One region of the Streptomyces sp. NPDC046985 genome, then DNA from elsewhere that is predicted to be linked to it. Evidence: predicted binding sites of a transcription regulator. Region 1 holds the regulator's gene; the other holds the start of a gene.
What was found. The regulator HrcA, encoded in region 1, represses chaperone genes, less so after heat shock. The targets are predictions, from matches to a motif close to TTNGCACTCNGNNNNNCNGAGTGCNAA.
Positions count from the first base shown of each region.

Region 2: the regulator HrcA is predicted to act here: its motif matches at 1,127-1,153, upstream of groES (co-chaperone GroES).

Region 1 covers NZ_JBEYWK010000013.1:168,912-172,319, reverse strand. The annotation lists gene ABZ861_RS18795 (MBL fold metallo-hydrolase) at 1-251, opposite strand, end outside; gene hrcA (heat-inducible transcriptional repressor HrcA) at 847-1,863, shown strand; gene dnaJ (molecular chaperone DnaJ) at 1,864-3,000, shown strand; gene ABZ861_RS18780 (nitronate monooxygenase) at 3,131-3,408, shown strand, end outside.
Region 2 covers NZ_JBEYWK010000008.1:81,336-84,743, reverse strand. The annotation lists gene ABZ861_RS12510 (class I SAM-dependent methyltransferase) at 1-920, opposite strand, end outside; gene groES (co-chaperone GroES) at 1,300-1,608, shown strand; gene groL (chaperonin GroEL) at 1,725-3,350, shown strand.

The sequences.
Region 1 (3,408 bases):
CCGAAGACGTGGTCGAAATGCGGATGCGTCAGCGCGAGAAGGGTCACACGGCCGCCCGCCAGTCGCTCCGCCCCGGCGCGCAGCCACGCGCCCTCCGCCAGGCTCGACCCGGCGTCCACGAGCAGCGCCGACCCCGCCCCCACGACCAGCCCGACCGTGCAGTCCCACACCGGCAGCCGCACCCTGTGCACCCCGTCGGCCAGCCGCTCCCAAACCGGCGCCGCCCGGCCCGCTTCCCGCGTCACCTTCATACCGGGACGTTAGGCCCTGCCGTCAAGCCACTGCCTACGGCCCCGCGACGCCCCGCACCCGTACGGGCCTCCCACCGCACCGATCCGTGAGCCGAGCACGCCTAGGAAGAGACCGGACTCTGAGCCAAGTACGGCCTGGTACGAAACCCAGGGTCCGGCGCGGCGAGAGCACACACCCTGACGCCGCGGCGCCGCCCTCCCGGCGCCCGACAGGAGAGCGGACGACGAGGCTCAGCCTCCCCGGCACCAGGCTCAGCCTCCCCGGCCCCGGGCCCAGCCTCCCCGGCCCCGGGCCCAGCCTCCCCGGCCCCGGGCCCAGCCTCCCCGGCCCCGGGCCCAGCCTCCCCGGCCCCGGGCCCAGCCTCCCCTCCAAGGGGCCCAACCCCCCCCAACCCCCGCCCAACCTCCCCGCCACCTCCCCGCCAAGGGCTCCACCCCCCACCCCCCGCCCAACCTCCCCCGCCCCGGCCTTGCCGCCAGTGCACCCGACGACCGTACACTGGCCGGGGAATGCTGGCACTCGTATGCGCCGAGTGCCAGGCGAGCGCGTCGAGTGCCGGGCGGCGCCGTGGAAAGCGACTGGAGGTGTGCGCGGGTGCTCAGCGAGCGACGGCTTCAGGTGTTGCGCGCCATCGTCCAGGACTACGTGGGGACCGAGGAGCCGGTCGGCTCCAAGGCCCTGACCGAGCGGCACAGCCTCGGCGTCTCCCCGGCCACGGTCCGCAACGACATGGCCGTCCTGGAGGACGAGGGCTACATCGCCCAGCCGCACACCAGCGCCGGCCGCATCCCCACCGACCGGGGCTACCGCCTGTTCGTGGACAAGCTCGCCGGGGTCAAGCCGATGACCGGCCCGGAGCGGCGCGCGATCCAGCACTTCCTGGACGGCGCCGTCGACCTCGACGACGTGGTGGCCCGCACGGTGCGGCTGCTGGCGCAGCTCACCCGGCAGGTCGCCGTGGTGCAGTACCCGTCGCTGACCCGTTCCACGGTGCGGCACGTGGAACTGCTGTCGCTGGCGCCCGCGCGCCTGATGCTCGTGCTGATCACGGACACCGGGCGGGTCGAGCAGCGGATGATCGACTGCACGGTCCCCTTCGGGGAGACCTCGCTCGCCGACCTGCGGGCGCGGCTGAACAGCCGGATCGCCGGCCGCCGTTTCGCGGACGTGCCGCAGTTGGTGGAGGACCTGCCCGACGGCTTCGACCTGGAGGACCGGAGTACGGTCTCCACGGTGCTGTCCACGCTCATGGAGACCCTGGTCGAGGAGAACGAGGAGCGGCTGATGATCGGCGGCACCGCCAATCTCACCCGCTTCGCACATGACTTCCCTCTCACCATCCGGCCGGTGCTGGAGGCGCTGGAGGAGCAGGTCGTGATGCTCAAGCTGCTCGGTGAGGCGCAGGATCCGGGCATGACCGTGCGCATCGGTCACGAGAACGCCTACGAAGGACTCAACTCCACGTCCATCGTGTCGGTGGGCTACGGTTCGGGCGGCGAGGCAGTCGCCAAGCTCGGCGTGGTCGGACCGACCCGCATGGACTACCCGGGAACGATGGGAGCGGTACGCGCAGTGGCACGGTACGTCGGACAGATCCTGGCGGAGTCGTAAGTGGCCACGGACTACTACGCCGTTCTCGGCGTGCGCCGCGACGCGTCGCAGGATGAGATCAAGAAGGCGTTCCGTCGGCTCGCGCGCGAGCTGCACCCGGACGTCAACCCCGATCCGAAGACCCAGGAGCGGTTCAAGGAGATCAACGCCGCCTACGAGGTGCTGTCGGACCCGCAGAAGAAGCAGGTCTACGACCTCGGCGGCGATCCGCTCTCGCAGGCCGGCGGGGGCGGCGCGGGCGGCTTCGGGGCGGGCGGCTTCGGCAACTTCTCCGACATCATGGACGCGTTCTTCGGCACGGCGTCGCAGCGCGGGCCGCGCTCGCGCACCCGCCGGGGCCAGGACGCGATGATCCGGCTGGAGGTGGAGCTGGACGAGGCGGCCTTCGGCACGACCAAGGACATCCAGGTCGACACCGCCGTCGTCTGCAACACCTGCAACGGCGAGGGCGCGGCGCCGGGCACCTCCGCGCAGACCTGCGACATGTGCCGTGGCCGCGGCGAGGTCTCGCAGGTGACCCGGTCCTTCCTGGGCCAGGTCATGACGTCCCGCCCCTGCCCCCAGTGCCAGGGCTTCGGCACGGTCGTGCCGAACCCGTGCCCGGAGTGCGCGGGCGACGGCCGCATCCGCGCCCGCCGCACCCTGACGGTGAAGATCCCGGCCGGTGTGGACAACGGCACGCGGATCCAGCTCGCGGGCGAGGGCGAGGTCGGCCCCGGCGGCGGCCCGGCCGGCGACCTGTACGTCGAGATCCACGAGCTGCCGCACTCGACCTTCCAGCGGCGCGGCGACGACCTGCACTGCACGGTCACCCTCCCGATGACCGCGGCGTCCCTGGGCACCAAGGTGCCGCTGAAGACCCTGGACGGCCTGGAGGACGTCGACATCCGGCCGGGCACCCAGTCCGGCCAGTCGATCCCGCTGCACGCCCGGGGCGTCACGCATCTGCGCGGCGGCGGCCGGGGCGACCTCATCGTGCACGTCGAGGTGCAGACCCCGTCCAAGCTCGACCCCGAGCAGGAGCGCCTGCTGCGCGAGCTGGCCAAGCTGCGCGGCGAGGAGCGCCCCCAGGGCCAGTTCCAGCCGGGGCAGCAGGGCCTGTTCTCCCGGCTGAAGGACGCCTTCAACGGCCGGTGACCGTCCACGGGGCCGCGGCGCACGCGAAAGCGTGCCCGGCGCACGCGCACGCGTGCCCGCCGCGGCCCCCGGCCTGATCGACGGGCTGCCCGGTTTCGGGTCCCTGCCCGGAACATGGCACCATGCGGTCATGTCCTCCGCGCTGACCGATCTCTTCACGCACCCGATCGTGCAGGCCCCCATGGCGGGCGGTCCCGCCGGGCCGCGCCTGGCCGCCGCGGTGTCGGAGGCCGGCGGGCTCGGGTTCCTCGCCGCGGGCTACAAGACCGCGGACGGCATGTACCAGGAGATCAAGCAGGTCCGCGGGCTGACCGGCCGGCCGTTCGGCGTGAACGTCTTCGTGCCGCAGGCCGAGCACGCCGAGTCCGGCGCCGTGGGCCTCTACGCGCAGCAGCTCGCGGGCGAGAC
Region 2 (3,408 bases), on a different contig from region 1:
TCGTCCAGCAGGCCGCCGTCGAGTTCCTCGGCCGCCTCGGCGACCAGGTGCGCGCGGATCACGGCGCCGTCGGGCTCGTACAGGTACCGTCCGAGCGGCCGGACCGGCGGGTCGGGCAGGCCGCGTCCGCGCAGGGTGCGCGGGCCGGGCAGCAGGGTCGCCCGCACCAGGCCCGGCTCGGTGCCGAACCACAGCACCGCCTCCTTCACGTCCCCGCCGTCGGAGATCCACTCGGCCTCGGCCTCCGGCGGGACGGCCTCGTGCGGGACGCCGGGGGCGATCTTCAGGGCGGCGTGCGGCGCCGTGCGGGCGGTGGCGACGGCCCAGGACAGCGGCGGCGAGTACGCCTCGGGGTCGAAGATCCGGCCGCCTCCCGCCCGGCCGCCCCGCCGCGCCGGGTCGACGAACACGGCGTCATACGGCGAGACGTCCACCTCGGTGACGTCCGCCTCCCGTACCTCGATCAGGTCGGCGAGGCCCAGCGCCTCGGCGTTCGCCCGCGCCGCGGCGGCGGTCACCGGATCGCGGTCGACGGCGAGGACGCGGATCCCGGCGCGGGCGAGGGCGAGGGCGTCGCCGCCGATGCCGCAGCACAGGTCGGCGAGGGAGGTCACGCCCCGCTCCCGCATCCGCGCCGCCCGGTAGGCGGCCACGTCCGCCCGCGTGGACTGCTCCACGCCGTCAGGGGTGAAGAACATCCGCCGCGCGTCCTCGGCCGCGAACTTCGCCGCGGCCCGCTGCCGCAGCCGGGCCTGGCCGAGGGCCGCGGACACCAGGTCGGCGGGGTGCTCGCGGCGCAGACGGGTGGCGACGGCGAGTTCGTCGGCGGGGTCGGTGTCGCGCACCTGGTCCAGGAGGGCGCGGCCCTCGGCGGTGAGCAGGGCGGTGAAGGCGTCGAGCGGGGCGAGTGGGTCGTTCACCGGCTCATTGTCGGCCAGTCGGCGGACGGCGCGGCGCCGGCCGCGGCGCCGCCGTCGTCGCGCTCGCCCGCGTCCTGGGTCTCAGCGTGCGGAACGGCGCGCTGAGGTCCGGCCTCTGACGCGCCGTAGGGGCGCTCGGGGGGCTTCCGCGGTCCCCGGAAAGGGGCGGCCCGTTCGGCCGACGCGGGGCGACGCGCCGCGGGCAATTGGCACTCCGCTTGACCGAGTGCTAACGACGGTCATAGTCTCGGCTCTGGCACTCCCCGCAGGAGAGTGCCAACACAGCGACGGGCAGGTCCGGCACCCGCGACGACGGATCGACCTGGTCGCCACCTCAGACAGTTAACCCCGTGAGATCTCCGAAGGGGGAGGTCGGATCGTGACGACCGCCAGCACCAAGGTTGCCATCAAGCCGCTCGAGGACCGCATCGTCGTCCAGCCGCTGGACGCCGAACAGACCACGGCCTCTGGCCTGGTCATCCCGGACACCGCCAAGGAGAAGCCCCAGGAGGGCGTCGTCCTGGCCGTGGGCCCGGGTCGCTTCGAGGACGGCAACCGTCTTCCGCTCGACGTCCAGGTCGGCGACGTCGTGCTCTACAGCAAGTACGGCGGCACCGAGGTGAAGTACAACAACGAGGAGTACCTCGTTCTCTCGGCTCGCGACGTCCTCGCGATCATCGAGAAGTAATTCACCCTCAGCGAACCCGCTGAGCTGCGCCCCTGGCCCCCCGCGACAGTTAAGAAGCCGGGCGCCCGGGGCGCAGTGCCTTTTCCACCCAGATTTCCGAGAGGGCTCCCGCTGCCATGGCGAAGATCCTGAAGTTCGACGAGGACGCCCGTCGCGCCCTCGAGCGCGGCGTCAACAAGCTTGCCGACACGGTCAAGGTGACGATCGGCCCCAAGGGCCGCAACGTCGTCATCGACAAGAAGTTCGGCGCCCCGACCATCACCAACGACGGTGTGACCATCGCCCGCGAGGTCGAGGTCGAGGACCCGTACGAGAACCTCGGCGCCCAGCTCGTGAAGGAGGTGGCGACCAAGACCAACGACATCGCGGGCGACGGCACCACCACCGCCACCGTGCTCGCTCAGGCGCTGGTGCGCGAGGGCCTGAAGAACGTCGCGGCGGGCGCCTCCCCGGCGGCCCTGAAGAAGGGCATCGACGCGGCCGTCGCCGCCGTCTCGGAGGAGCTGCTCTCCACGGCCCGCCCGATCGACGAGAAGTCCGACATCGCCGCCGTCGCCGCGCTGTCCGCCCAGGACCAGCAGGTCGGCGAGCTGATCGCCGAGGCCATGGACAAGGTCGGCAAGGACGGCGTCATCACCGTCGAGGAGTCCAACGCCTTCGGCCTGGAGCTGGACTTCACCGAGGGCATGGCCTTCGACAAGGGTTACCTGTCGCCGTACTTCGTCACGGACCAGGAGCGTATGGAGGCCGTCCTCGACGACCCGTACATCCTGATCACCCAGGGCAAGATCTCCTCGATCACGGACCTGCTCCCGCTGCTCGAGAAGATCATCCAGGCGAACGCCTCCAAGCCGCTGCTGATCATCGCCGAGGACGTCGACGGCGAGGCCCTGTCGACGCTGGTCGTCAACAAGATCCGCGGCACGTTCAACGCCGTCGCGGTCAAGGCCCCCGGCTTCGGCGACCGCCGCAAGGCGATGCTCCAGGACATGGCCGTCCTCACCGGCGCCACCGTCATCTCCGAGGAGGTCGGCCTCAAGCTCGACCAGGCCGGTCTGGACGTCCTGGGCTCCGCCCGCCGCGTCACCGTCACCAAGGACGACACCACGATCGTCGACGGCGCCGGCAACAAGGCGGACGTCGAGGGCCGCATCGGCCAGATCAAGGCCGAGATCGAGAGCACCGACTCCGACTGGGACCGCGAGAAGCTCCAGGAGCGCCTCGCGAAGCTGGCCGGCGGCGTCTGCGTGATCAAGGTCGGCGCCGCCACCGAGGTGGAGCTGAAGGAGAAGAAGCACCGTCTGGGGGACGCCATCTCCGCGACCCGCGCCGCGGTCGAGGAGGGCATCGTCTCCGGCGGCGGCTCCGCGCTGGTGCACGCCGTGAAGGTGCTTCAGGACAACCTCGGCAAGACCGGCGACGAGGCCACCGGTGTCTCCGTCGTCCGCCGCGCCGCCGTCGAGCCGCTGCGCTGGATCGCCGAGAACGCCGGCCTGGAGGGCTACGTCATCACCTCCAAGGTCGCCGAGCTGGACAAGGGCCAGGGCTTCAACGCCGCCACCGGCGAGTACGGCGACCTGGTGAAGGCCGGCGTCATCGACCCGGTCAAGGTCACCCGCTCCGCCCTGGAGAACGCCGCCTCCATCGCCTCCCTCCTCCTGACGACCGAGACCCTGGTCGTCGAGAAGAAGGAAGAGGAAGAGTCGGCCGCCGGGGGCCACGGCCACGGCCACTCCCACTGAGGCAGGCCGCCCGACCCGAGCACGACCGCCGACGCCCGGCGCCCCGGAGAAGGGGCGC